Regions from separate parts of the Edaphobacter sp. FHG110511_03 genome, predicted to be linked through region 1. Evidence: riboswitches for the same ligand, from Rfam matches in the RefSeq annotation. Region 1 holds a riboswitch; each other region holds the start of a gene.
What was found. Region 1 has a riboswitch for cobalamin ahead of cobG (precorrin-3B synthase). Riboswitches for the same ligand answer to the same signal wherever they lie in the genome.
Positions count from the first base shown of each region.

Region 2: linked by a shared signal. The riboswitch ahead of AC5S26_RS19445 (TonB-dependent receptor) and the one ahead of cobG (precorrin-3B synthase) in region 1 are both predicted to bind cobalamin.
Region 3: linked by a shared signal. The riboswitch ahead of AC5S26_RS20075 (ribonucleoside-diphosphate reductase subunit alpha) and the one ahead of cobG (precorrin-3B synthase) in region 1 are both predicted to bind cobalamin.
Region 4: linked by a shared signal. The riboswitch ahead of AC5S26_RS00220 (ABC transporter substrate-binding protein) and the one ahead of cobG (precorrin-3B synthase) in region 1 are both predicted to bind cobalamin.

Region 1 is NZ_JBZYWL010000016.1:9,570-16,995, reverse strand. Features, by position in the region: gene AC5S26_RS28625 (cobalt-precorrin-6A reductase) at 1-398, opposite strand, end outside; gene cobM (precorrin-4 C(11)-methyltransferase) at 460-1,218, opposite strand; gene AC5S26_RS28615 (cobalamin biosynthesis protein) at 1,215-1,601, opposite strand; gene cbiE (precorrin-6y C5,15-methyltransferase (decarboxylating) subunit CbiE) at 1,607-2,833, opposite strand; gene AC5S26_RS28605 (precorrin-2 C(20)-methyltransferase) at 2,830-4,356, opposite strand; gene AC5S26_RS28600 (precorrin-8X methylmutase) at 4,353-4,976, opposite strand; gene cobG (precorrin-3B synthase) at 4,973-6,253, opposite strand; cobalamin riboswitch at 6,389-6,586, opposite strand; gene AC5S26_RS28590 (TonB-dependent receptor domain-containing protein) at 6,762-7,148, shown strand.
Region 2 is NZ_JBZYWL010000004.1:614,827-622,252, forward strand. Features, by position in the region: gene rapZ (RNase adapter RapZ) at 1-564, shown strand, start outside; gene AC5S26_RS19420 (ABC transporter ATP-binding protein) at 642-2,519, shown strand; gene AC5S26_RS19425 (YicC/YloC family endoribonuclease) at 2,516-3,421, shown strand; gene gmk (guanylate kinase) at 3,473-4,129, shown strand; gene rpoZ (DNA-directed RNA polymerase subunit omega) at 4,208-4,414, shown strand; gene AC5S26_RS19440 (uracil-DNA glycosylase) at 4,451-5,353, shown strand; cobalamin riboswitch at 5,446-5,648, shown strand; gene AC5S26_RS19445 (TonB-dependent receptor) at 5,685-7,426, shown strand, end outside.
Region 3 is NZ_JBZYWL010000005.1:74,147-81,572, forward strand. Features, by position in the region: gene AC5S26_RS20055 (MFS transporter) at 1-46, opposite strand, end outside; gene AC5S26_RS20060 (acido-empty-quinoprotein group A) at 132-1,793, opposite strand; gene AC5S26_RS20065 (c-type cytochrome) at 1,790-2,662, opposite strand; gene AC5S26_RS20070 (ribonucleotide-diphosphate reductase subunit beta) at 2,993-4,009, opposite strand; gene AC5S26_RS20075 (ribonucleoside-diphosphate reductase subunit alpha) at 4,022-6,421, opposite strand; cobalamin riboswitch at 6,523-6,716, opposite strand; gene AC5S26_RS20080 (formylglycine-generating enzyme family protein) at 6,783-7,426, opposite strand, start outside.
Region 4 is NZ_JBZYWL010000001.1:56,672-64,097, reverse strand. Features, by position in the region: gene AC5S26_RS00235 (cobaltochelatase subunit CobN) at 1-3,483, opposite strand, end outside; gene AC5S26_RS00230 (FecCD family ABC transporter permease) at 3,486-4,493, opposite strand; gene AC5S26_RS00225 (ABC transporter ATP-binding protein) at 4,490-5,257, opposite strand; gene AC5S26_RS00220 (ABC transporter substrate-binding protein) at 5,254-6,219, opposite strand; cobalamin riboswitch at 6,242-6,432, opposite strand; gene AC5S26_RS00215 (CbtA family protein) at 6,469-7,188, opposite strand; gene AC5S26_RS00210 (CbtB domain-containing protein) at 7,222-7,426, opposite strand, start outside.

The DNA.
Region 1 (7,426 bases):
AGAAATACACGGTTGCGTTGATGATTGACCATTGACGCTGCGGCTTGTGCATCGGGTACCGTGCACCAGCAATCGTGCTCGTGTGGCTCCCACGGTGGGCGTTCCAACGCGATAAGCGGAAGGCTTAAGGTATTGCATGCCGACTCGGCGTTGCCACTTATCTTCGAGGCGAAGGGATGGGTCGCATCGATGACCACTCCGATATTTTCATCGACCAAATAAGAGATCAATCCGGAAACTCCGCCGAAGCCTCCAACTCTAACAATCCCGGCGGGCAGCCTGGGCTGGCTCACTCGGCCGGCGAGGGATGAGATCACGGTCACATCGGATCTCGCAGCCAAGTGCGTGCCAAGCTCCGATGCCTCGCTTGTTCCACCCAGAATGAGAACTCGTGGCATGTGAGTTCGAGTTGGGGTTGTAACGGATTGCATCTTTATGGCCTTGTCTGCGTCCATTGCACTATTGTTCGGATGCATCCGTGCGGTTCCTTGCGGTGGAGTAGAGGTAGCTTTCGCCGAAGGGCGACTGGTCGAGAGACCGCCCAACCAGAATGAGGGCATTGCGATCGATACCGGATGCCTTGACAATCCCATGAATAGTCGACAGAGTACCGCGCAGGATGCGCTGGTCGGGCCAACTGGCCCTGAAGACGACGATGACCGGACAGTCTTCGCCGTAGAGGGGTAACAATTGGGAGGATACCTGGTCGAGGTTCATGATGGACAGGTGAATGGCGAGAGTCGCACCGGTGTGGCCTAAGGTTGCAAGGTCTTCTCCTGCTGGCATCGGTGTGGACCTTGTCGAGGTGCGAGTGAGGATTAGGGTCTGAGCTACATTCGGCAGCGTGAGCTCCTGGTTGAGAGCGGCGGCGGCGGCGGAAAATGCAGGAACACCCGGAGTGACATCGTAAGCAATACCAAGCACCTTTAGGCGGCGAATCTGTTCTGCCATGGTGCTCCAGATGGAGAGATCGCCGGAGTGAATGCGAGCAACGTCGAGGCTTTTGGCGTGCGCGTCGGCAATCTCCGCAATGATCTCATCAAGATTCATCTCGGCCGTGTCGACGATGCGGGCGCCGAGTGGTGCGTGAGCAAGTATTTCCTTGGGCACAAGCGATCCGGCATAGAGGCAAACTGGTGAGTTGTGGATGTGATCCCGGCCCCGCAGAGTAAGGAGATCGGCGGCGCCTGGACCTGCGCCAATGAAGTGGACGATCATGGACGCACCGTTATGGGAAGCGTAGCGATGGCACAGGTACAGAAGCGGCCTTTCGTTTGCGGTACGATGAGACGCGCACAGGAGCCAAGTGAGGCCAGCGCGGACGCTTCTGCGACATTGGCGGTCCGTGTTTTCGAGAGAGCGAATGGCGAATGTGTGGTGACTCCGGCGACGCTTGCAAGGATGCTCGCCGGGAAGAGCACAAGTCGCAGGCCCAGGGTCGATGCTACGATCTCGCCTATCGAAGCGCGACGGTCTAGCGTCGCGATCATGGTACCGGAAGGTATCTGATCGACGGATGCTTCGATCAGTCGGATGACATCATCGCTGCAGGCGCGGGAAGAGCAGCCGATTCCGATGGAGAGACGCTCACGCTGGATCATATCGCTCACGGCTTGGTCACCGTCCACTGAGTAATTGGCATCATCGGTCGCCATCCATACAAGCCGCCGATCAGATCGGCTCGGGATACCGTCATGCGCATCAGATCGCCTCCATAAAGTGTATGTCGTGCGACAAGGCTCGCTTCGCTCTGCAGCGTAACTGCGTTTGCAACTAGACGACCAGCGGGCGAGAGCTTTGCCCAGCAAGCGTCGAAGAGGTCGTCGTTGCTGACGCCTCCTCCGATGAATATCGCATCCGGGGGCCGCAGGCCTGCAAAGGCGGCGGGCGCAGTCCCTTGAATGACCCTCAACCTTGGTACCCCGAGCCGCGCGGCATTCTCCCGGATTCGAACTGCCCGGTCCTCTCGCGCTTCGATGGCGATGCAGGAGCACGAGGGATGAACACGCACCCACTCGATACCGATCGATCCGGTGCCGGCTCCGACGTCCCAAAGGGTTTGGTTTGGTAGCGGGGCGAGACGGGCGAGCGTCACCGCGCGAACCTCCCGCTTGGTCAACTGCCCATCTGTATCAAAGGTATCGTCCGGTAAACCCGGAGCCAGAGACAGCGGCCGGGCTGTTGTGTCGAGAACGCAGAGGACCGCCATCAGATTCAGCTTGCTGCACTGCCTGTTCAGCCAGCATGCCGCCAGATCCCTGATATTGCGCTCTGAGGAACCACCCAGATTTTCGAAGACATCAATCTTGCTTGATCCGTATCCAGATTCCGTCAGGAGCCGAGCAACGGTCGCCGGCGTGCCGCCGTCTTCGGAGAAGATGACAATCCGTTGATCAGGATAGAGACGACGAAGCAACTGCTCTACCGGTCGGTTGACCAGCGTAATCAGGGTCGTCTCTGCCATCGGCCAACCAAGCCGCGCACAGGCGAGAGAAAAAGCGGAGACCTGCGGAATAACGCGAAACTCGGTTGCGACAAGGTCACGGGTGAGGGGTACTCCCACACCGTGGAGCATCGGATCGCCACTGGCGAGCACGGTCACTCTCTTCTTTCCGCGATACTCCTTGAGGATTTGCTGCACGGCCGGGGTCATCGGAGAAGGCCAAGGGATGCGGGTTGCGGATGAACCGGCAGTTGGTACGAGGGCAAGGTGGCGGGCTCCTCCGTAGATCAACTCAGCGGACTCGACCGCTCGTTTGGCCTCACTGTTCAGCCCATCCCAACCATCTTCGCCGATGCCTACGATCGACAACCAACGCTCAGCGGCACTCATACGCCAGAACTCCTGTCACCATAGATCCGGGAAGTGTAGATGAGCTTCCTGGCGTTCGACAATGCAATCGCCCGGGTTGTTGAGGAACCAATGAGAACGATCGTTTGCATATCGGCGAGCGAAGGATCGAAGTGTTCAAGATCGGTGATAGTGATTCGTTCGTCTGACCTGCCGACGCTGCGTGCAAGGACAACAGGTGTCTCAGGGCCTCGGTGTTTGGCGATGATCGTGCGCGCCTCGGCGAGTTGCCATAGTCGTTGCGATGAGATCGGGTTGTAGATTGCGATCGCGAAGTCGGCGGCACCTGCTGCTTCCAGTCTCTTCACCACGATCTCCCAGGGTTTGAGTCGGTCGGAGAGCGAGATGACACAGAAGTCGTGCCCTAGAGGAGCTCCCACTCTCGATGCTGCTGCCTGCATCGCCGACAATCCGGGAAGGATGCGAATATCAAGCGAGCGCCAGATTGGCGGTCCCTGGTCAACGCATTCCAGAACAGCGGAAGCCATGGCAAAGATGCCCGGATCACCCGAGGAAACGACGCAAACGCGACGGCCTGTTTCAGCAAGCGAAAGAGCGTGCCGTGCGCGGTCCGCCTCAACCTTGTTGTCGGAGCCGAAGCGGCGCTGACCGGATCTCACAGGGACTCGATCGAGATAGGTGTGATAACCGACCAGGTCTGTCGCCTCCGTCAGAGCCTGCTGAGTTTCGGGCGTGATCCAGCTAACAGCACCCGGGCCTAGGCCAACGACGGAGATCCAACCGGCACTCCGAATGGTTTCGTCCCGCTGGACCTGACTTGCTTCGGGAATCAAGATGAGCGAGAAGTAGGGGACATGGAGCGGATCGACCTCGCGGAGCGGGATGATGCGTTCGGCAGCCATCGTCGCTCGTTCGATGAAGAGTGCTTTGTCAGCGAGACCGGCGGTATCGATGGCCCGCTTTACCTTGGCGAAGTTCCGGCCGAGCTTCATGATGGCAAAGGCACTCTGCTGGCTTAGCTTTGCGATCAATACGTCTTCCGAGAGAGTTCCGGGTAGCACCGTGAACGCGGCATCCCTGCGGACGAGCGGCGTTCCAAGCTGTGCAGCTGCGCCCATAATCGAGGCAACTCCAGGAATTACCTGAGTGGAAAAGCGATGAGCGAGACGGTCATGAAGGTACATATACGACCCGTAAAAGAACGGGTCGCCCTCGCACAGAATGGCCACATCTCGTCCGTTTGCAAGGTGGTCCGCGATCTGTTCGGCCATCTCATCATAGAACTGCGACAGCAGCACCTCATATCCTCCGGGATGGTCAGTCTGCTCTGTCGTAACTGGGTACATCATCGGTAGTTCGATCTGGCCATGAATCAGCTCCGAGCAAACGATCGAACGAGCGTTGCTCTGTCCATGTCTGGCACACGGATAGGCAATAACCTGCGCCTGCCTGAGCACACGCTGCGCTTTGACCGTAATCAGTTCCGGATCGCCAGGACCGACACCGACTCCGAAGAGACGTCCGCTTCGTGCGTCTGTGCTCATTCCTTCTCACTCGCGAGCGCATTGACGGCTGCCGCCGCAATGGCGCTGCCGCCGCGCCGTCCTCGCACGGTGAGGAAAGGAATTCCAAACGGATTGGCGGCAAGTGCTGCTTTGGATTCGGCCGCGCCTACGAATCCGACAGGTATGCCAACGATCAGTGCTGGCCGCGGCGCTCCATCGTCGAGTATGTCGAGTAGATGGAAGAGCGCAGTGGGAGCGTTGCCGATGACAACGACGGAGCCGGGGAGTTTCTCTCGCCATAATTCGACAGCGGCGGCACTTCGGGTGGTGTGTAGGTTCTCAGCAAGTTCAGTAGTTCGCGCATCGCTCAACGCGCAGATGACCTCGTTATTCCGTGGGAGCCGGGAACGCGTAATTCCATTCGCCACCATCGTCGCATCGCAAAGCAGTGGCGCACCCGCGAGCAGCGCATTGACGCCCGCCGAGGCGGCATCCGGCGACGCCTGGACATCCTGTGGCAGGTCCGTCATGCCGCACGCATGGATCATGCGGACGACGACGCGAGCGAGATCGGTCTGAAAAGCAGATAGATCGACCTCTCTTCTTATGATGGAAAAAGACTCGTGATAAATGGCCGCGCCATCTTTGACGTAGTTCATCGGGCAGCAACCTCGGACAGCAAATTTTCGTGCAGTGCTACGACTGCATCGAGCGCGAATTCACGTGAACAGTCGGACGCCACACGACGTCCCTTGACATTGAGGGTGTAGCCCAATGGGCCGGCGACAAGTTCGGCGGTCGCGCCGTGCCGACGTGCGCATTGCTTGTCGCATCCGGATAGGTTCACCGTCCATCCAGGAGGCACAGCATGGCCTAAAAGGCGCCGCGCGAGCGAAGCTGCGTCGTCCCGCACATCGGCCAACGACGCATCGCACCCAGTGATTCCGGCGCAAGCTGCAATTCCTTGAAATCCGTCTGCTTGCTCACAGGGCAATCCTATGGCGCGAAGCTGGGCAATGATATTGCCTGCCGCGCTCTTCGGTATAGAACCGAGGACAACACCGCGCCACGGAGCAAGTCGAAGATCACCTGCCCACTCGTTCGACGCGTCGGCGAGATAGCGTGCCTGTTCCGGGTTGAGCCGACCGAGTGGGACGGATGGGATGATGTTCACTCGGCCTCGAGTCGTGGTATAGATGCCCATAAAGGGTTCGTTGACTGTGGTAGCGGGCAGCGAAAGAGGCGACGGCTGCAACATGTGCGAGAGGGCATCCAGGACACGTTCCATCGCTCCGGAGATCGCCATGACCGCTTTCACACGAACGGGCAGGCTGGACTCCTTCGCCAGTACGATGCACATCCTTGTTGTTGCCAACATGCAGTCGACGGCGTCACCTGGCTTCACCACGAAGCGCGAAGAGACTCCACCGAGGGAAAAGCGAAAATAGGGTGTAGCACCAAACGGTTCAGCCGCGAGAGAGACATCGTCGATATCGCGGCTGAACCGTTTGGGGCCGCCGTGAATCGCGAAGCTGAACTTAGGGTGGAGGTTTACAAAGGCTGCGTCGGCCTGCAAACGCTGATCGAACTGACGGATGAGCGGTCGCGGATCAATGAGTTCCCCGGGGTCGATCCCGGCGATGGGACTGGTGATGATATTGCGGACGCGATCATGCTGCTGGGAGGGGAGTAGCCCGGTAGAAGAAATGCTGTCAACGATTTGGCCGAGGTCTTCGGTCCGAATTCCGCGCAACTGAAGGTTTGCCCGCGAGGTGATTTCAATGGTGGCGTCGGCAAAGCCACTGGACAGATCGGCGATTGTCCTGAGTTGATTTGCTTCGATCAACCCCCCAGGCACCCTGATTCGAATGAGCAGACCGTCTTTTGCCTCGACTGAATGAAGGACGCCTGGACAGAAGTGTTCCCCAACTCTCATGGAGCGCCTGCTCTCCGAGCGATAGAGGAGGAGAGCGACATCGATCTGAACAAGTGCACCTCACCAATAGCGGGAAAAGAGGCACAAAGCTCAAAGATCTTTGAGCGATTGCTTCCCGTTTCCACGCGGAGAAGAATCAAGACTAAATCTGAGGTAGGTCTCCTGATTGACAGGTTGAGCGCTTATTCTTAACGCTCCGGAGTCTTCGCCTTCCTCGGTATGATCGAGTGGCTTACGAAGAGTCCGTCTCCTGAACACAGTGGCGGGACCATGCCGGATTCACACCGGCTTCCCTGTTATGCCCTTGCGGGCACCCCAGAATCTATAACTAATCTACCAGACTCGTTTCGTCAGGCTCTACTTCATGCCCGAAAAGCGGAAGCCGCTATTCCGCAAGCTCCAGAATCTGCCTTCCATCGTCGATCCGTATTCGACAAGGGGAAGATATCGCAAATGCAGTACTTGAAGGTCGCTAAAGCGCAAGGTTTTCGGGACGGAGATACGCCCGTTGGAGTTTTTAGTGGTGAAGGCGGGGTATCAGTATGCGGATTCGACGGTGACGAAGTTTCAAGCCGATCCCACGTTAGTGGGGAAGTGGACGGCGCAAGTTCCGAGGAACTCGGGATCTCTAGAGGCTCGAATGGAGCAAGAGAGGTGGGGAGTCTTCGGGGTTTATCTTCGAACGAGCGGGCAGCAGTTTGATGACTCCTCAAACCAGTATCGTCTGGTAGGGTTCGCTCAAGTGGACCTCTATACCGAGCATCGTTTCCTGTCGTGGCTTAGAGTATGGGGCTCCGTCCAGAATGTGGCGAGCGAGAGAGTCGAAGCGGGAAGGACTCCTCTGCTGACTCTTGGGGCACCCAGGATCGTCTCCGGCGGAATTAGACTCCATTAAAAGGGGCATACTCTCCGGTGCCATTCTCTGAGCAGTGCGAGGGCTACAACGTTTCATGCTGCCCATATTTTTATTTTCAAAGCGAGCTTCAGAAAAGATGAACAAAATGGGCGTTCGCGGGATACGGATATGTGGTTAAACTTCACAGCGCTTTCATCTCCTTCACAGGATGATCGTGCCCGGGGTCGATAGCACACGCTCGCGTTTGCGGGCGGTGCGATAAGATTTCAGATACGGCAAGGCTTGGAAGGAGCCGTCGCCCGAATGCACTACTGGTG
Region 2 (7,426 bases), on a different contig from region 1:
CGATTCTCTGAGACTCGCCGGCCCCATCCCATGGGCCGCAGTGATACGGTCGTGCAGTCGATTCGCGCGGAGCGCAAGCGGCTGGACCCAATCCGCAATGTCGCCGATATCGTTCTGGATACCACCAAGTTCACCGTGCATGACCTGCGGGCGCACATTGGGGCCCAGTTTGAGCGGGAGGCGAGTGATCGTAACCTAACGATCTCCTCGAACAGCTTTGGGTTCAAGAACGGAGTCCCGGCGGAGGCGGACCTCGTCTTCGACGTGCGATTTCTTCCTAACCCCCATTTCGTGCCGGAATTTCGCAAGCTGACGGGCAAGCATCCCAAGGTCGCCAAATATGTTCGCGACTTCCCGCAGACGGCGGAGTTTCTGGACCGGACGACGGAGATGATGAAATTTCTCCTTCCTCACTACATCAAGGAAGGAAAGAGCTATCTCACGGTGGCTTTTGGATGTACCGGCGGCCAGCATCGTTCGGTATTCATCGCGGAGGAGATGAAGAAGAGGCTTTCGTCTGCCGGCTATCGCGTCAAAACGCTGCACCGCGACATGCCGCGCTAATGTCGGCCCCCGCATGACCCGGAAGGCGATTAAAATAGAGTGATGCCGGAGATGGTAAGGATCGGGAGAGTGGCGGCTTGAAGCGTATCTGGCGATTGCTTCTCTACGTGCGGCCCTATGCCCTGTATCTGGTTGGTTCTGTGCTCCTGATGGCGACGGTTGGCGCGATGGCCGCGTTGCGCATTCTTCTGGTCAAGCCGATCTTCGACAATGTGCTGAGCCCGGAGGCATCGACCGGCGAAGTGCTGAAGTTTCATCTGCCCCACATCCATCGCGAGTTGAACCTGCAGTTTCTGGTTCCGGGGCACTTCCACAATGCCTGGACCGTTGTAGCCTATGCGCTGATCGTTTCGGCAATTCTGAAATCGGTGTGCGACTACCTGGGAACCTACCTGGTGAACTATGCCGGTTTCGGCATGATCACCGATCTTCGCAATGACCTGTATAACGCGGTTCTGCGGCGCTCGGTTGCGTTCTTTCAGAAGCATACGACTGGAACGCTTCTCTCGACACTGATCAACGATATCGAACGTGTGCAGTTTGCGATGTCAAGCGTGCTGGGCGACTTCATGCAGCAGCTGTTCACGCTGTTGTTTACCGCCGGAGTGGTGGTCGTCGTGGGTGGCAAACTGGCCTGGGTGCTGTTGCTCTTCGTCCCGGTCGTCATCTCGTCGGCGCGCCGTATCGGCCGCAGGGTGCGGCAGACGACGCGGAAGGGGCAGGACAAGCTTGCCGAGATTCAGAACATCCTGCATGAGACCATCACGGGCAATCGGATCGTAAAGGCCTTCGGGATGGAGCTCTGGGAGATGAACCGCTTTCGCAGAGCGGCGCGCAGGCTGTTCAGCGCGAACCTGAAGTCGGTCAGCGTGCAGGCGATCAGTTCGCCGCTGATGGATGCGCTGGGGTCGGTGGGAATCGCTCTGCTGCTCCTGCTGGGGCGGGGAAGGATTGTTCGCCACGAGATGACGGCAGGCTCGTTCATCGCGTTCCTGGTAGCCGTATTTACCCTGTACGATCCTGTGCGGAAGTTCGCTCTCTTCTACAACAGCTTTCAGCAGGCGATGGGGGCGAGTGAAGACATCTTCAAGTTCATGGACGCTCAGGACGATGTTCAGGAGAAGCGCCGCGCCCATGTTCTGAAGGGATTCCACCAGGAGATCCGGTTTGAGAAGGTCGGTTTCGGCTACATAGGAGATGACGGCGAGACAACGCAGGTGCTCCATGGGGTTGATCTCGATGTAAGGCCAGGAGAGGTGATCGCCCTGGTGGGTCCGAGCGGTGCGGGAAAATCGTCGCTGGTCAACCTGATTCCGCGCTTCTTCGATGTGAACGAGGGAAGGATTGTGATCGATGGTTACGATCTTCGCGACGTCACGATCGCGTCCCTGCGCGAGCAGATCGGCAAGGTAACCCAGGAGACGGTGCTCTTCAACGATACGGTGCGAAACAACATCGCCTACGGACAGCCCGACGTTCCGCTCAGCAAGGTGGAAGAGGCCGCACGGATGGCGCTCGCGCACGACTTTATCCTGAAGATGCCGGAGGGATACAACACCCGGATCGGCGAGAAGGGACTTCGGCTGAGCGGGGGCGAACGGCAGCGCCTGGCCATCGCGCGCGCGATTTTGAAGAATGCCCCCATCCTGATCCTCGACGAGGCGACCAGCGCCCTCGATACAGAGAGCGAGCAGTTCGTGCAGGCTGCGCTGGCGAACCTGATGCAGGACCGGACCGTCTTCGTGATCGCGCATCGCCTCTCTACGGTTCGTAGAGCCACCAGGATCGTTGTGATCGAGCGCGGCAGGGTTACGGAGACCGGCACCCATGAGGAGCTGATGCGGCAGTCAGGCACCTATCGCCGGCTTTACGATATGCAGTTTGGGGACGAAGGTTCTCCCGCAGTAGAGAATGAAGGCCCGCTGCAGCCAGCAGAGTTGGAGGGATTTGCTTGAGTTCTATTTATTCGATGACCGGGTTTGCCAGCGCTCGAAGCGGTGCAGACGACGCGATTGGCTTCTCGTTGGCGATCAAAAGCGTGAACCACCGCTTTCTCGATCTGCATATGCGCCTGCCCTCTTATTGCGACGCATTAGAGATTCAGCTACGAAGGCTGCTTAAGGAGATGCTGAAGCGGGGCCACATTGAAGTGACGCTGCAGGTGGATCGCAAGGCGAGTGCCCAGATTCAATTGAACGAGGATCTACTGGGCGCATATCTGGCATCGATCGCCAAGGCCGCCGAGCTATACGGCCTGCCGAATCAGCCGGATCTGAACGGCCTGCTGCGGATTCCCGGCGTCATGACCGCGGAGAGCACGATCGGCGTCGAAGGAATTCCTGAGCTGGATCGGGCAGTGATCGCAGCCATGCCTGCGTTGATTGAGCGGTTGAACGAGGTTCGCGCCGAGGAGGGTGCAGCCCTAGCTGCAGAGCTGCGAGCCTCCATGAAGCGCCTTCAGGCCTTTGGTGAGGAGATGGCGTCTCTGCGGAACGGTGTACGAGAGGCACAGTTCGAGCGCCTGAGAACGCGTCTGGCTGAACTGACGGACGGGGTTCCGGTCACTGAAGAGCGGCTGCTTTCGGAGGCGGCGGTGCTAGCCGAAAAGAGCGATATCGAAGAAGAGATCGTCCGACTCCGGACCCATATCGATCGCTTCGTGGCCATGCTGGATGAGGGCGGCGAACTGGGCAAGCGGATGGATTTTCTGCTACAGGAGCTGAACCGCGAAGCCAACACGATGCTCTCGAAGACCGGCTCAGCCTCAGGAGAGAACAGCCTGCGCATTACCGAGCTTGGGCTCGAGATCAAGGCCGAGATCGAGAAGGCTCGCGAACAGGTGCAGAATCTGGAGTAGTCGCGGTTTACACTGGCAGATATCCGAACAGGCTGGACAATCAGGGAGCAGATGGCGGGAATTCTTTTTATCATCTCAGCGCCCTCCGGATCGGGGAAGTCGACGCTGGTGAGCCAGCTTCGAACCCTGGTGGAGGGTCTGGATTTTTCTATCTCGTATACGACGCGGTCTCCGCGCGGCTCCGAGGAGAATGGGCGTGAGTACTTCTTCACCACGCGCAAAGAGTTTGAGCGAATGGTCGCTGCGGAGGACTTTCTGGAATGGGCGGAGGTCTTCGGCAACTACTATGGAACGGCAGTCTCGGCGCTTCGTCATGCCCGGGATCTTGGCAAAGACCTGCTTCTCGACATCGATGTTCAGGGCGCGCTGCAGGTGATGAAGAAGACGCCTCAGGCGGTTTCGATCTTCATCCTTCCACCGAGTCCGCAGATCCTTGAGAAGCGGCTAAAGAACCGGAGCGCGGCGGAGAAAGTAACCGATGAAGCCGTGATTCAGAAGCGGCTGGCCGGAGCCCGGGGAGAGATCAAGCAGGTCTGGGACTATCAATACGCTCTGGTCAACGATGTTCTGGAGAATGCCGTGGCGGAGATGCGCGCAATCGTTCTCTCGGAGCGTGGAGATGCGGAGTGCGCGGAGTTGGCGAAAAGCTGCCGGACCGACGCTGCCTCACCCAAACTGAGGGCCGTTCTAGAATCTTTTGGAGAGTAAGATCCAGATTTCCACCGTGAATTTTTGATGTACATTTTGCGGAGCTGCGATACATTCAAACGACAAGGGGGACCACCCATGACGGATCAAAGTCCATTCCACAATAAGTACAGTCTGGTGAAGGGCGCTGCACGCCGGGCACGGCAGCTGCAGTCGGGCGCCCCTCCGCTGATTGTTGCCAAATCGACCAAAGCCTGCCAGGTGGCGCAGGACGAGATCAGGCAGGGCTATGTAAAGTATGTTCTGCCCCAGCGCCCCGCGACTTCAAATCCGCAGCTGCACTAGGGCCTGACTCCCTTCGACACGCGATAGCATAGATCTATGGCAGGAGAAGCTGAGCAGCAGTTGCGGGCCTATGTCGAGTACCTGCGCGACCTGGGTGTGTACGATCTTTATCGTCGAGGGGAGCCTGTCGTCGAGGCGGATTTGGCTTCGGTGACGGCGGTTGCTGAAACCGTTGCGGCTCCGGCGAGAGAGATTAACGCGGCGGTGGCACAGCCATCCCGTCCGCAGCCTGTGGCAACCGTTCCCAGGGAGCCGGTCGCTGTACCTGCCCCGCCCAAGAGAGAGTTTTCGGAGCCTGAGATTCCCAAGTTAGTAAGTTTCGACAATCTTGCGCCTCTGCCTGAGGTGCGCCTCGCAGCCGCCCAGAAGCCCAGCGCACTAGAGGCGATCCGCGAAGATATCGGCGACTGTACGCGGTGCCCGCTGGCCTATGCCGGGCGGCGCAAGATCGTATTCGCCGACGGAGACCCGAACGCTCGCCTGATGTTCGTGGGCGAGGGCCCAGGGGCGGACGAGGACACACAGGGGCTTCCGTTTGTCGGCAAGGCGGGTCAGCTTCTGAACAACATGATCTCCGCGATGGGACTGAAGCGTGAGCAGGTTTATATCGCGAATATCGTGAAGTGCAGGCCGCCGGGCAACCGCGTTCCGGAGCCGGTGGAGGCAAATACCTGCTCGCAATTTCTCCTGAGGCAGATTGATGTGGTGCAGCCCGAGATCATCGTTGCGCTGGGCTCAACTGCGGCGACTTACCTGCTTGGGGTGAAGCAATCGCTGAGCGGGCTGCGCGGCCGTTGGCATGGCTGCCGTGGCGCAAAACTCGTCGTGACCTACCACCCAGCCTTTCTGCTCCGGGATCCGCGCCAGAAGGGCGAGGCCTGGAAGGATCTTCAGATGGTCATGAAAGAGCTAGGATTGAAGGCCCAGGCGAAGGCATGATTTTTTGACTTCATCCTCATCCATACCGCACACTGGAAATACGCTGTAGCTTTCGGCCCGGCACCTCTATGCTCGTGTGGGCCGTTTAACTCCACCTTGTACCGCAACGAAATGCTCGGGAAGCGCGGTGAGAGTCCGCCACTGCCCCGCAACTGTGATTCGCGCACGCTCGCACTTTCGCGAATGTGAATACTGTCTGGCTCACTCCCACTGACAAATCCTCGGGAAGGGAATAGCCGCAACCGGCAGAATGAAACGCGACAGTCAGGAGACCGGTTCCGTTGTCGCACACCAGCCACGTTTCCGACGGGGGAACGAGGAGTTAATCTTCATGCACGCACCCGCGCGTTCGTTTGCGGCTTCACACGTCTTCCGCCTGCTCTCCGTTCTGGCGATTCTTTCCTTCGTCACGCTCTCCTCCCAGGCAGTCATTGTTCGCGGAACCGTTACCGATCCGCTTGGAGCTGCTGTTGCCGGGGCACGGGTTCAGTTGATCCAGGGCAAGAACGTGGCCGGCTCCGGTCTCAGCGCTGCCGATGGCTCGTTCGAGATTCGCAGCACCGGCTCCGGCCGCTTTCTCCTGCTCACCTCTGCGGCTACCTTCACGCCAGGCATCGGGCAGAGCTTCTACGGTGGACGTACCGACGTCGTCAACCGCAACGTGACCCTCGAGATCGCCGCGGTCACCGCGCAGATCACCGTTACCGCCACCGGAATCCCCACGCCCATCCAGCAGGCAAGTTCGGCCATCAACCTCGTCCCGTTTTCCGCGCTGCAAACACGCGTGGGCGTTGTCGACGACCTGCGCCAGTCTCCAGGTGTCACTGCCGTGCAGACGGGGCAGTACGGCGGCGTCGGATCGCTCTTCGTGCGCGGCGGAAACTCCGACGCCAATAAAGTGATGATCGACGGCGTTACCTCGGAGGATATCGGCGGCCGCTTCGACTTCGGCACCGTCTCCTCCACCGCTCTCGATGGCTTCGAGCTGTATCGCGGACCCAACAGCGTTCTCTATGGTTCGGACGCCGGCGCCTCCGTGGTCAACTTCACCACGCCCCGCGGAGCCACCCTGCGTCCTATCCTCAACTACACGGGAGACGCGGGAAACTTTCACACCTGGCGCAACGAGGTCACCGTAGGCGGAGCGCATAGCCGCCTCGATTACTATGGAGCCTTCTCGCGCTTCGACTCCTCGAACGCTCTGCCGTTATATCGGTATCACGCGTCGACCAGTGCGGCCAATATCGGCTACAACATCACTGCCAATACGCCTCTGCGCTTCACCATCCGCAATGCCGTCTCGGCAACAGGTGTTCCCAACGCGCACGATTTCTTTGGAATCTCAGCGGTGGGCAAGCAGGCTGACCAGGACCTGTACTCCGGCGCTACGATCGAGAACCGTTTCCACAACTGGCATAACCTTGTTCGCTATGGCATCGCCCGGAAACGCGAACAGCTGGTCCAGTTCTACCCGGTGGGTGAGTTGCTGACTTACGACCAGTTTGGAGACGTGGCCTACTTCGGCAATGCGGTCACGATTCGCGGAGCCAACGGCTACTCTGCTTCCGGGCGCGCCGCCATCAATTACCCCGGAGCTTACCCAGCGCCTAACGATCTCGCTTCGTTGCGCGATGAGCTTTACTTCCAGTCGGACTACACCTTCTCGCCACACTTCATCGGCCTCTTCGGCTTCCGGTATGAGGACGAGCGCGGCTCCTCCAACAGCTCTTTCAGCTTCGACAAGACGAAGCGGACCAACTTCCAGTACACGCTCCAGTTTCAGGGCGACCTCTTCAATCGGATCTTCTACTCCCTTGGCGGAGCCATCGAACGCAATGATCTGTATGGCACAGCAGGCACGCCCCGCTTCGGTCTCGCCTGGGTGCCGGTACGTCCCGGCAACGGATTTCTTCATGGAACCAAACTCCGCGCCAACGCAGCCACCGGTGTTCAGGAGCCTTCGCTTTCGAACGAGTTCAACTCACTCTACACACAACTGTCAGATGCCGGAGCGGCTGACCTGATTGCTGCTTACAACGTGAAGCCGATCCAGGCGCTCCGTTCGCGTACCTA
Region 3 (7,426 bases), on a different contig from region 1:
AGATAAAATATTCCAGAAACATCATCGCGCTAAGTCGGCTTCTCATCTGCAGCTTCATCAATAATCCTTCCCAACCGTTCGGCCATTCCCTGGAGTCCTGCCGGATTGTCTAAGACTATTGTTACTTCAAATCAGTTCAGGCGGAAAGCATAGACGGAGTCTCCTGCGCCGACGAGGACATACTGATGGCCATCCAGCATGTAGGTCTCAGGCGCATTCGTAACGCCAATCCGGGCGTGCCATAGGGGATTTCCTGTCGCCACATCATAAGCAACAAAATTTCCTCCCGGATCCCCGGCGAACAAAAGCTTGCCTGCGGTTGTCAGTAATCCGGGCTGTACACCATAGTTCGTAATCCCGGAATAACGATGCTGCCAGGCTATTTTGCCGGTCTTGTAGTCGATCGCCGTGATGTAGCTCCCCATGCTTCCCAGGCTCTGCTCGTCCTTGCCACCCAGCCCCATCGACCCACGCGGATCGGTGGTGGTCAGGTAATACATGGCGTAGCTGTCCGTTGTGGGAACGTACATCAAGCCTGAATCCGGACTGTACGCCGGGGGCATCCAGTTGGTGATTCCCTGGTTCGCTGGAGATACCAAGGCACCGGCAAGGTCGAAGTCTTTCGCCGGGATTCTGACCGGGGCTCCATTCTTGTCATAGGTATCCGCCGCCCAGTTCACCGTCTTCGACATCTTGCCCGTCACCAGATGTTCACCCGTCAGACGATCCAGGGTGAAGTAATAGCCGTTTCGTGCGCCATTCAGAACCAGCTTGCGCATCTTCCCATTGAACATGCCGTCGATCAGAATCGGAGTCTGGGCTGAATCGTAGTCATGCGTATCATGCGGAGAGTTCTGGTAGTACCAGACCATCTTGCCGGTATCCACATTCACAGCGACAATCGAGCAGGTATAAAGATTGGCGCCATCCCCACGCTTTTGCGAAGTGTATGCCGCGCTGGGATTCCCTGTGCCGAAGATATACAGATGGGTCTCCGGATCATACGAACCAGGAACCCAGACGTTCCCGCCACCATGCGAGGCCGCATCCAGGTTTCGCCACGTATCCAGGCCCGGATCGCCGGCTTTCACCGGAACTGTATAGAACTTCCATTGAACGTCGCCCGTCTCGGGATCAAAGGACTGAAGCAACCCCGGCTCGTCCAGATCGTCGCCCGTTCCTACAAGCAGGTGATCTCCCACGACGATCGGGGCCATCGTTGAAAAATACTGCTCGTCAAAACTCGCAATCTCTTTATGCCACTTTTCTTTCCCCGTCTTCGCATCCAGGCAGATCAGGTAGTTATCCGGCGTCTCCATGTAGACCCAGCTCTTCCACATCGCCATGCCGCGATTGCCGATGTGCGTGCCGCCTTTAGTTCTCCAGTAGTAGTGCCAGATCTCATGCCCGTCCCGCGCATCCAGCGCCCACGCATTGTCTGGAGTCGAAACATACAAGACTCCATCGATCTGCAGGATTGCGCCCTTGATGTTGGCCGCAGTATTGAATTCCGCCTTCCCTTCCCCCGCGACGATCGTCGCAGGCGCACCGGCGGGGCTCTGCGGCCCGGCCTGCAGCCGGGATACAAACGCCAACGACAAATTCTTCACCGTGGAATGATTGATCAAGTTCAGGGAACTGTATCGGCGTCCGGAGTAGTCGCCGGAATAAGTCGGCCACGAATCAGGATTCGGCTTTAAAAGCTGGGCGGGATCCAGGCTTTGGCCGACAACCAGGCCACTCCCTGCGCCAAACAATGCGATGGCAAGCAAACACTTCAACACTCTTGTCATTTAAGGGTCACCAGGTAGGCCGTTACGTCGTGGATGTCTTTGTCCGTGTACTTGTGCAGAAGCTCTCTATGCGGCGCGAGCGGATCATGCAGTTCCACCTTCGGAACCTGCCCCATGCGGCTGAACCCACGAAGCGTTCCATCAGCCTGGGTAAGACCCACATAGAAGTCGTCGATTCTCGTCAACAAGCCATCGATCTTCTCGCCGGTCGGTAAAGTCACCGTGACTGTGACCGGGGGAACATGGACTCCCGTCGGCTGTACCTGCGCAAAGCCGCCTCTTCCTCCTGACCCGCCGGGCAACAGCCAGGTCTGCTGAAGCACCTTGGGTGTGGGCATCTTCGCGGCAAAACCCTTCAAGTCTCCGGTAGTCGAGTGACAGGATGCGCAGGTCTTCTGGAAGTACTTCTCACCAGCCCCGGCATCCCCGCGTACGATATCGATATTGTTTTCGTTGGGATCAGTGCGGCTCGCAACCTTCAGGCTGTGCAGCCAAGCGGCCACATCGCCAATCTGTGCGTCGGTCAACTCGACTCGAGGCATACCCTTGTCAGCGCGTGCTCCATGCACAATCGGAGCGATCAGCTCGCCCGATTGATCCTGCAACACCACGCTCGATCGAAGCAGGTTCGGCCCTATCTCACCTCCGGCGGCATCCGATCCATGGCAAAAGCCGCAGCTCACGCCATAGGTTGCCTTGCCACGGTCCAGTACATCTTGCGGAGCTTTGGGGCGGTCAGGATAGGCTTGCGGCCGGCGCTGCGCTCGAGGCGTCGCAGCAGTAGCCTGGGCTTGAACAACGGAGTGTAGCTGTATTCCGTACCACGTCGCGGCGAATAAAAACAAAGTGGCCCGAATTTCGCGCTTCACGTATCTCCTCCGGCAGATCCCAATCATTGTCCATGCACCGCAGGACAACCTAGAAAATGGGCGCGTTCTGACTGTACCGTGAAGCGGCATAGACGCAAAATAATTCAATCGGCGGCACACCGCCTTTTATAAGCACGCGACAAGCCCCCCATTAAAGAGAGGAAGCCCGGCGCCCCTCACGGATAAGCCGGACTTTCATCTACTTTATTTGCGCTTTCTACGAAGTTGCCAGGGGATCGCGGATCTGCATGGCAGTTCTTACCATCCCGCCAGGGCAAGGCCAACCTCCCCCACCCTCGCGTTTTGAGGCGCAATCATTCAGAGCCAGCACTAGAAATCTTCGTGGAAAGCAACCTCGCCGGCGACAGCCACCTGATAGGCAGACACCCGCCTTTCAAAAAAGTTCGTCAACTCCTGCACATCCTGCAGCTCCATGAAGGCGAATGGATTCTTCGATCCAAAAATCGGCTCCATCCCCAGGCGTGAGACGCGCGCATCAGCTACGTACTCCAGATACAGCCGCATCTCCCGGACCGAAAGGCCCGCAACGCCGCCCGAAAGCAGATCCTCGGCAAACTGCAGCTCGCAATCGACCGCCTCTTTCATCATCTCGATAATCTGTTGCTTCAGCTCGTCATCGAAAAGCTCCGGCTCCTCGGAACGAACCACGTTGACCACCTCGAAGGCGAATTCAAGATGGCAGCTCTCATCGCGAAAGACCCAGTTCGTTCCTGCAGCCAGACCATTCAGCAGGCCACGAGACCGCAGAAAGTAAACATAAGCAAATGCGGCAAAGAAAAAGAGACCCTCGATACAGCCCGCGAAGCAGACCAGGTTCAACAGGAATTGTTTGCGCTCCTGCGGCGTTCGCAGCTCATCCAGCTTTTGAATCGAGTCCATCCAGCGCATGCAGAACTGCGCCTTTTTCGTGATCGAAGGAATATTCTCAACCGCCGCAAACGCCTCCGCGCGCGCATCCGGGTCGGGAACATAGTTGTCCAGCAGCGTCAGATAGAACTGCACGTGCACGGCTTCTTCAAAGAGCTGGCGCGATAGATAAAGCCGAGCCTCCGGCGAGTTGATGTGCTTGTAAAGATTCAGCACCAGGTTGTTCGACACAATCGAGTCCCCGGTCGCGAAGAAGGCCACCAGACGCTGAACCAGGTGAATCTCAGCCGGCGTCAGCCGCGAACGCAGATCAACTAGATCGGTGGAAAAATCGATCTCTTCGACGGTCCAGGTATTGCGAATACCATCCTTGAACATCTCGAAGAAGGTGGGATAGCGCATCGGCCGCAGCGTAAGCGAAAGGCCAGGATCCAGAATGGTGTGTGTTGCAGTCGACATAATTGCTCTCCGTTACTGACAGGCTTCGCAGGTCTCAGGGTTATCCAGCGAGCAGGCGACGCTCGCAGTGGCGTTGATCGCCGGTACGCTCCGCTCGCGCGCAACCGCCGACACCGTGGTCTTCGCAATCTTCGTCGCAGGCCGCGACCGCAGATAATAGGTCGTCTTGATGCCACGCTTCCACGCGTACATATACATGGAGCTGAGTCTTCCGATATTCGGCGACTCCGCAAACAGGTTCAGCGACTGGCTCTGATCGATGAAGAGCCCACGGTCGGCGGCCATATCGATCAGGGATCGCATCGGAACCTCCCAGACGGTGCGGTAGATCGATCGGACATCCTCAGGGATCTCGTCGATTCCCTGGATCGAACCCTCCGCAAGCTTGATCCGCGTTCGCATGGCCTCGGACCACATCCCTAGCTGCTTCAGCTCCTGGACGAGGTAGCGGTTGATCTGCATGAACTCCCCCGAAAGCGTCTCCCGCTTGAACAGATTGGAGATCTGAGGCTCGATGCACTCGTAGCACCCCGCGATGGAGGCGATCGTTGCCGTTGGAGCAATCGCAATCATCAGCGAGTTCCGAAGCCCTGTCTTGCGAATGCGCTCCCGCAGCTGCTCCCAGCGCTCACCGTTCTCGGGCGTCCCACCCCACAGGTCGAATTGAAACTCCCCCTGCGCGGCGCGAGACTCCGCGAACGCCGCATGCGGTCCGTTCTGCTCAGCCAGCTCGCAGGAGACGGTCAGGGCATGGAAGTAGACCTCTTCCTGGATCTTTGCCGACAGTCTTCTCGCCTCCGGCGAATCGAACGCAATTCGCAGCTGGAAGAAGACATCCTGCAGGCCCATCACTCCAAGCCCCACGGGACGCCAGCGGCTGTTTGCCACTGCCGCCTGGGAGACGGGGTAGTAGTTGATGTCGATCACCCGATCCAGCATCGGCACAGCGTGGCGCACCGTAGCAGCCAGCTTCTCGAAATCGAACACCCCTTCGTTTACATGCCGGGCGAGATTGATCGAGCCTAGATTGCACACCGCTGTCTCCGCCGAAGAAGTCACCTCCGTGATCTCCGTGCAGAGATTCGAAAGGTGAACGACATTCTCAGGCCTTCCGGTCTGATTGCACTTCCGATTGCACGCATCTTTGAAGACCATCCATCCATTTCCAGTCTCGGCCAGCGTGCGCATCATGCGCGCATAAAGATCACGCGCCTTCACCTGCCTCACATATTTCTTCTGCTCTTCAGCCTGCTCATACGCCCGGTCGAAGTCTTCCCCGTACAAATCCGGAAATTGTGGTACGACTTTGGGGTCGAACAACGACCACACTCCATCCTCATCCACGCGCCGCATGAACAAGTCGGGAATCCAGTTCGCTAGATTCAGGTTGTAGGTCCTTCGTGCCTGATCGCCGGTGTTGTCGCGCATCTCGAGGAACGACTCCACATCGGCATGCCACGGCTCCAGATAGACGCAGCAGGCCCCCTTGCGCTTGCCGCCCTGGTTTACAGCTGCCACCGAGGCATCCAGCGTGCGCAGCCACGGCACAATCCCATTCGACAGGCCATTCGTCGCCCAAATCAGCGAGCCCTCCGAGCGTACCCGGTGAAAGGCCAGCCCGATACCGCCGGAAAACTTCGACAGCAGCGCAATCTGCTTGTAGGCGTCATAGATCGACTCCAGCGAGTCCTTCGGCGAATCCAGCAGATAGCACGACGACATCTGCGAATGTTTCGTTCCGCTGTTGAACAAGGTCGGCGAGCTCGGCAGATAATCGTGCGAGGCCAGCAGACGATAAAAATCCACTGCCTCTCCCACCCGCGTCGACAGGCCCGCCGACACCCTCATAAAGAAGTACTGAGGCGTCTCAATCACCTGCCGCGTGATGGGATGGCGCAGAAGATAGCGATCGTAGACCGTGCGAAGTCCGAAGTACTCGAATCGATCGGAGAAGCGATCGTCAATCGCGCTGTTCAGCTTGCGCGCATTGCCTGCGACAAACTCCGCCGCATCCTTCGAAACCACTCCTTCGCGATGGCCAACTTCTATCGACTGCGAGAACGAATAGATATTCTGCCCCGCAACCTCCTTCTCAATGGTCGCCAGCAACAGACGCGCTGCCAGCCGGGAGTATTCCGGCTCCTCTGCAATCAACGCCGCCGCTGTCTGGATCGAGATCGAGTCCAGCTCACGAGTCGAGGCCCCGTCAAACAACCCGCCAATCGTTTTGCTCGCAACGCGAATCGCGTCCACATGTGCCAGCCCCTGGCAGCATCGCTGCACGGCTCGCACAATCTTGTTCACATCCACTGGCTCAAGCGCGCCACTTCGTTTGCGCACCTGCATCTGTGGAATCGATTCGGCCGAGGGAAAGTTCGGGTCCAGTTCTGTCAGCGTCGCTTGTGCCGCCATGGGGAGTCTCCTCTTGCCCAGAGCGGAGGAAGCGGAGGACGTCTGCACAAACCGGACGCGGCCACCGCACCTTCCCCTCGAAGGCGTGTGAAATTCGTGCCTTTCGGCACGCGCTTCCGGCAGGTCTTCGGACTCTGCAGGCTCCCTACTTGCTTCGGCTTCCCAGCTTTTCAGCCAGTGCCATATCGAAGCGTTCGTTCCTGCTTACCGCTGCGGGGCAGTTCCGGATTCGCACCGGATTCCCTTTTCAGTCCTGACCACGAGGGCCAGAACACCGTGAAGTTCACTCACTATAACAAGGGCTATACGGCGGGTCAACGTCTATATATTGGGGCCATCATGTGGAAATGAGGAAGAAACTCTAGCCGCGCCGCACGCAGCGAAAGCCCATGTTGCTGGTCGAGCTGTCCGGCGTATTCCTGGTTCTGGCGGCCACGCGATAGCGATTGCAGTAGCTCGCATGGCAAAGAAAGCTGCCTCCCTTGGTGACCTTTTCCGTGCCACGCACCGGGCCTCTCGGGTTAGTCGTCTCATGCTTTGGATGGTTAACCCCAAACCAGTCCTGGGTCCACTCCCACACATTTCCGACCATGGAGTAAAGACCATATCCGTTTGGAGGAAACGCCCTGACCGGGCACGATCCCGCATATCCATCTTCCGCCGTATCCTGCGAAGGAAACTCTCCCTGCCATACGTTGCAAAGGTGTTTGCCTTCGGGTTCAAGTTCGTCTCCCCACGGAAACAGCCTCTGCTCCAACCCGCCGCGAGCAGCGTATTCCCACTCTGCTTCCGTAGGCAGCTGTTTGCCCGCCCACGCGGCATAAGCCTCTGCGTCCGAGTAGGAGACATGAACCACAGGATGATCCTCACGGCCGCGAAGATGACTGCCTGGGCCCTCCGGAGCATCCCACTTCGCTTTGTATACCTTGCACCACCACTGCGCCTGGGCGACAGTGTCTGCGACAAGCTGCTTGAAACGCTCTTTGGGAATATGTGCCCAGAAGA
Region 4 (7,426 bases), on a different contig from region 1:
CAGTTCAATGAGGCGAGGGAAGGCATCGCGGAAGAACCCGCTAATCCGCAGAGTAACGTCAATTCGCGGGCGCTTCAGGCTTTCTAATGGAATGACAGCAACACCATCGAGTCGTCGCGACTGAGAATTCCACACCGGTTCCACCCCTAATAATGCAAACGCTTCGGCGATGTCGTCCCCTTGGGTCCTCATTTGTGACGTGCCCCAAACGCTGAGGCCCATCATCTCCGGATATTTGCCTTCTTCCGCGTAGAAACGTTCAACTGCTTCGCGAGCAAGTTGCTGGCCTACGCGCCATGCGGCTTGAGAAGGCAGAGCGCGAGGGTCGATGGCGTAAAAATTGCGCCCCGTGGGCAGCACATGAGCCATGCCACGTGTCGGCGCTCCGGCTGGCCCGGCGGGAATATACTTGCCGTCAAGGGCATCGAGAAGATGTTCGATCTCGTCTCCCGTTTGTTCTAGTTTGGGGACAAGTTCAGTACACGCAAAATTTAAAGCTGCCGCGATATCATCGTTCTCTATTCCCAGGACGGCACGCTGGACATCGCCAATGATTGACGGCCGAAAACCGAATGTCTCGAGCATCGTGAAGAGATCGAGGGATGCTCGATCCAAGACTTCGAGAGCGTCAGCATGGGTGTAGCAAGTAGCACCTAAAAGATGCCGATCTTCGGCAAGGCGTTCCCCTGTCTGGTCGAGTAGTTTCGACAAGTCAAAGCCAAAGGCGTTCGCGAGGCTTTCCTGCAGGCTTGGTACACCGACATTACGCAGACGTGTAAGCGATCGCAGCATCTCTGGGAGTGGCGGCATCTGCCCAAGAATATGCAACCCATCTCGAATTTGTGCCATACCAATTTCACACAAATAACCGTCAAGATCCTCTATCAGATGGGCTACTTCATTTCCTGTCATCGAAGCTAACGTTGTGGGAACGCCCTCAGGAGTCAGAGCGTCATCCCATTCATGCGTATGGTCGCCGCGCTCGCGGGTGAGCATTGTCTTCATGTCCAGGTCAGTTTTGAGGTTTGTGCGTTGCACCAGTTCCCAAATCTGTTGTTGAAGATATGGAAGTTTTACTGGATCGAGTTTTTCTACTGAGTAGTATTCGTTGACGAGTTGATTCAACTCCGCGAGCGCTCCGTACGTCTCCGCGGTCGTCATCGGTGGCGTTAGGTGATCGATGATGACCGCATGCGTGCGACGTTTTGATTGGCTGCCTTCGCCAGGATCGTTCAGGATGAATGGGTAGACCAAGGGAAGATCCCCTAAAAGAAGGTCGGGGTAACATTCTTCAGAAAGCCCAATACCTTTGCCCGGTAACCATTCGAGAGTGCCGTGTTTACCCATGTGAACGATTGCGTCAGCGCCCCACCCGCCTTCAATTTCCGACGTTGCGAGCCAATGGTAAAAGGCGGTGTAATGATGGGTTGGAGGCAAGTCTGGCGTGTGATAAATAGCATCCGGATCGAGCCCATAGCCACGCGGGGGCTGCAGCGCAATGAGTGCGTTACCTAAGTCCAGCGCAGAGAATAAATAATCACTTTCATCGGCCCACGGTTCTTCCTGGTCAATAGAAACGATCTTTCCGCCGATGGTCGGAAGTAGCTTTTTGTCGGTCTTTTTCTCAGGCCGGATGCTTGGCCCATGTTTCTGTGGCTGTCCCCAAAAATCCTGCATCCTCCGTGCTGGTCGCTCTGGGAAGCCCGCAAATATTTGATGATATTTTGAGCGTGAGAAGCGCTTGGCTTGTGCGGGGTCAAGGGGGTGAAGGTTGTCGTATGTTCCCCGAGAGAGAAGGTTCTCCATCAATTCATCCGAACTCTCAGGCAAAGCCGAGATGTCATACCGTTTCGCTCGCATTGCGCGAAGCGTGGTCAAGAGACTTGCGGGTGAATCGAGACCGACGGCTCCTCCAATCTGTGAAGCTTTTGCCGCAGAGTTTGTGAGCACGAAAGCGATGCGCTTTTCTTGACGAGGCTTTCGACGCAATGCTGCAAGGCGAACGGCGATGCCCGCAACTCTTTGTGCTCGTTCCTCGTGCGCCACGTAAAGACTGTCAACGTTTTCGTTCCGCTCCTTAAACGACATCGGCACTGTAATGATCCGTCCGTCGAATTCGGGTATAGCAACGTTCACGGCGGTATCGAGCGCACTAAGACCGCGACGGGAGCCCTCCCATGCGCCACGTGGCATACCGCTAGCGATCGCTTGTATGACAGGAATACCGAGCTGTTCAAGCGCACCGAGCTCTTTGCCCGGAATTGTTACAGACCCGGTGTCGACCTCGGCAAGAGCGAACGAAAGGGTCGAAATAAGAACGTCAGCTTGTCCTTCGAACAAGCGGAAGACGCCGGGCCGCCCGTCTTCCATGGATTTTAAACTTGAGGTGAATACGCACAGAGTATTGACGCCTTTGTCCTGAAGTATCTGAGATAGGGTGTCGATGAACCCTGTATTCCCGCTCATGCGATGAGCACGATAGAACAAAATGGCAACAGTGGGTTTGGAGGGATCAGATTGCCGCCGCCAGTCCTCATAGCTTGCTGAATCTGTGTCGGACAAATAGATTCCGTGCTCTGGCATTGAACTGGCAGGTCCGTATCCATAACCGGTGAGCATCAAGCGATCGGAAAGAAAGCGAAATAGTTCCGCAAAGTTTGTTACTCCGCCAAGATCCAGGTAGCCAGCTGCAGTTTGCATCACGTCGGCAGGCGTATTGATAGTTTCGGCGAACTCCGAGGTATTCTCACCAGTTCCACTTATCAATACAAGTGACTGGCCGCGCACGATACAAGTCGCTTTAAGTTGATCGAAGCCCGGAATGCAACTGAGGGGACCGTGGCAACGAACAACAATGACTTTTGCCTTACTCATCTCGCCACTAATCAGGACCTTCATCTGGTCCTCATTGCGCAACGCATTAAGAGAGAACCCACTTACCTGAAGACCTTCAGGAAGAGATTCGGAGGCTTTGATAAGAGTGAGGAGATCCGTGTCGGCATGGGAGAGAAGCATGATAGCGCCGTTCGGTTGAACAGCCTCGAGATTCAGTAGACCGTCAGAAGAGCTCGGTAAGCGGACGTCCCAGTCGTAGTAGTTGAATACATACTCACTGAGTTCCGCAGGTGGTTGCACGAATCGATCAGCCTTCAGCATCGAATCGATGTATTCGAATATCTGGCGTACTTGCCATTCACTATTCACGGAGTGAAACCAGATACTCTTGCCATCAAAAACCAGGCTGACCACATTGGCGAGCGCACACGGACCGAGGCACCCGCCTTTCGTGAGATGGACGTCCTGACGGATCTTTCTGCGCAGCCACTCTTCCTGGTAAACGTCGACGGGAACAGCGGCATATCCTCTTTCTGTGATGCCGCAGCAACAGCCGGTATAGCAGTAAGTCAGGTGTGCGCGATGTCGAACGATATTGAATGCCCGTCCATCAGCCCGGATGACGCGTTGGCGATAAGAGGTTGACATAATTAGGCCTCCTCCAGAGGTTTTCGTTGCCGTATGACCCATATCAAATACGGGCCACCAATAAGGGCCAACATGGCGCCCGCGGGAATCTCGGCCGGCGCGATTACTACGCGCCCAAGTGTGTCGCAAGTTGCGAGGAGTGACCCGCCAAAAAAGAACGCGCTTGGGAGCAGAATTCGATAGTCCGCACTGACTTTTGTTCTGACGAGATGCGGGACGATGAGGCCGACAAACCCGATAGGACCGGTGAGCGCAATTGTTGCAGCAACAAGGATGGAACCGGCGATGTAACCCGTTCGCATAACAGTAGTGATCCGAACGCCGCGCGAAGCGGCCCAAAGTTCACCCACCGCAAGCAGATTCCAACTCCGGGCTTGGAGAAGGATCATCGCGCCCAAAAACATGACAACGCATGCAAGTACCGCCAACGATAGATAGCTTGTTGAATCGATACTTCCAATAAGCCAATGGGCAATGGAGAAGGAACGAGACATACCAGCGTAACCACCGAGGATAACAATGCAGGCCGCGCTCACGCTGTTGATAGCAATACCTGTGAGCAGGAGGCTAAACGCCGAAATGCGGCGGCTGTGGAGCGAACTGCCGATTACTAGACCGATGACCGAAAACGCACCTGCAAGCGCTCCAAACCACGTGCCCGGGAGTCCCCAGATTGTTGGCCATCCCCCTGCAATCACCGCTACTGCGCCGAGCGAAGCACCGCCCGTGATGCCAAGGGTGTAGGGTGTTGCGAGAGCGTCGCGCAACATCGCTTGAAAGAGCGAGCCAGCCAAGGAAAGTGCTCCACCTGCTAGCAGGGCGAGTAGCGTCCGGGTTAGCCGAAGCTGGATAAAGATGTCATAGTCGGGCGCCTGGCGATGCAAAACGTTCGCCAGGTTGATAGGCCCCGCACCAATCCATGGAAGTAGCACCACGCTTGCCGCGAACGTGAAGATCGCTACAGCTAGGCTCCGACGGGAGACACTCGACATTTCGTGAAGAGCGCTCATTGATACCAGATCCAGGGCGCATCCGCAGATGTGCGGTCTATCCTCAGACGGGGGGAGAAAATCTTTAGCCAGTCTTGATCCTCATGGGCCTGCGATGGTAGAAAGTCATACTTCACGACACCATCGGCGAGCACGAGTATTCGCGTGCAATGCGTCAAAGCGAGATTTAGATCGTGTGTGACGGCAATGCAGACTTTGCCACGCTGCGATTCTTCTTGGAGCAGTGAGAAACTGTGCAGTTGCTGTTCAATATCCAGAAATGTGGAGGGCTCATCTAACAGCAGGATGGACGCACTTTGAGCAAGGCATGCTGCTAGTAGTACGCGCTGGCGCTCTCCGCCACTGAGTGTGCTGAAGGTACGATGGCGATGTTGCCAGCAGTTGGTTCGTTCCATTGAACTCTGGATTAGTTTGTGGTCTTCCTCGGATTCGAACCATCTATCGGTATGTGGATATCTGCCCATTGCGACGAGTTGTTCGGACGTGAAAGGAAGGCTCGCGTTTACGGCCTGCGGTAGGTGGCTAATACGTTGAGCAAGTTCACGAGGTCTCCACTGTCGCTGATCGCGCCCTTCCACCTCAATTGCGCCGGAATCCGCTTTGCGCAGGCCGGCGAGGATGTCGAGTAACGTACTCTTGCCCGCACCATTGACACCAAGCAGAGCAAGAAACTCTCCTGGAGCTGCTTGGAATGTTGCAAGCTTCAGAACTTCTCGCGTGCCGTGCGAGAAGCTGAGATCGTCAATGGCGAGAACATGGTTCAACTTTGTAGCCCTCCGCCGCTTCCATGAAGGAAATCGAACAACATTTCGGCGGCCTGAGGCGCACGTGGGCCTGGAACCAAAAGAACGTTCGAGGTGCCGAAGTACACACGGCCACCGCATACAGCTTTAAGCGTCTGGTTCTGCCGCCAGAGCGACAAAAGGGCTGGACGCTCTTCTTGTCGCTTCGCCTCAGAATCTTGCATGCTGCTGAGATCGAGAATTACATCCGGGTTCTCGCGGATGATCGTTTCCATCGAAATGTGGGGATACCGTGGGAGTCCAGGTTTTGCGAGCACATTGGTCCCCCCGGCAACTTCCAGAATTTCATTGAGGTAATTGTCGGGGCCCACTGCTGTTAAGTCTGTCAGCGTTCCTTGTCTACGATTAACGATCACAATGACATGGGGGGATGGCGAGGTACGGGCTTTCATTCGGGTGTTTTGCAGCGAGCTTTTGATTCGGCCGACTACAGCAGCAGACCGGTCTGGTACTCCTGCAGATCTTGCGATGATTTGGATCCCCGTTAGAACGTCATTCAATGTGCCGTGCGGAACTTCAACAAACCCAATACGCAAGGCTTTGAGCCGATCTGTCAGATCAACGGGCGCCGTCTGAAGAACTACTAAGTCGGGTGCGAGCCGTGCGATCGCTTCAAGGTTAGGTTTGACGTAGGTACCGACCTTGGGAAGTTTGGCAACCTCAGGAGGAAAATCACAATATTGTGAAACGCCGACGACCTGCCCCCCGAGATCAAGTGCGAAAAGTGCCTCGGTGATGCTAGGCGCCGTGGAAACAATGCGGCGAGGCCGCTGCTGGGCCAGAAGTGAACGCGCGAAGATTAGACAGAGGAGTCCGCTTGTGAAGTTGCGCCGCGAAAGAATATGAGCATTCGGGATCGCCGCCCGAACGAGGGAGCAAGACTGACGCGGGTTATCCTCGAAGAGGTCAATATTGGGGCGCAAGAGTCTGTTCTCCGCAGAACGTTGCAAACATGAACCCCTGGCAGGTCTCCTGGCTCAAAGCGACATTTGCATGTCGACTGCCTTCCTTCCCCGGTTGTTCGACCGAGTGGTATTGCAGGCAGCGTCTCTTTGTTTACAGTGGCGGGACCGCGCCGGTATTTCCCCGGACTTCCCTTTTAAGCCCTATTGGGCACCTCGGGTTAATTCATTTGTATCACGGTGGAGTGTCTGGACATGAAGCAAGCGCCCCTAGAACTTTGCACCCGACCATCGCTTGTCGCGCTCCGTCAACCAACCAAATAGAAGTCCGATCGATGCCCAAAGCAGAACTTGAAGAGCCCATGACGCCAGACGAAATTGCCAAAGCAAATCAGCAGGGAATCCTGTCGGGACTTCGTTGATCGGTGGAAGGAGATAGCCGATGATGGTTACTATTGCGATAAAAAAGATTGCGGCCAAAACCCCGCCATTCCATCCTCCAAATCGCCGTATTGAGTAGCGTCCGATCTTAATCGATACGACCATTGCAAGAACAGAGAGCAGGATCATTAAGAAGAATGCGCTAGTTCTAATGCCAATTGTTTCAGGGTTGCCGACTGACGGCGGGCTAGCAGGATATTTGAGGCTTGGAACGAACACAACGGTTATGAAACCAATGCAGGCGAGGAACGCGGCGAGGTCGCGCGGACGGGTCGGGCCGACGCGTCCATATGAAAAAGCGAAACTAAGGCCGAAAAGACCCCCTAATGCCGCGCCGAATGTTACCGTACCAGTGAGTAGCCCGACGGTTTTCTGAACGCGCCGGCTGAAAATCTCTGGCTCTTCTTGATCGTGTATATGGCCGGTGCCGGATTCAAAGGCAATCGCGCGATCCACTTGAGGTTCGCCCAGCCAGTGAGCGGAAACGAATACAACCAGGCCGGCAAGGATGCCGACCAACATGCCGCGGATGAGTAGGCTACGTGCCAAGAGACATTCCGACCTTAGGTTAGAATCCGTCTCTCAGTGACAGGGAAAACCCAGGAGGTGGCGGCCATCGTGAACGAATTCGTGAACTGTACGACCGTGCATGATACTGGTCGCGCCTTGTTCGGCTCCCACAAAGTAGATTGCCAATAGGAGCAGGAGCCCGCCGAAGAATGCCCATGGAAGAATCTCAGACAACGGAATCGTGGGAACGAAGATTGGCTGCGAGATCGAACCTGTG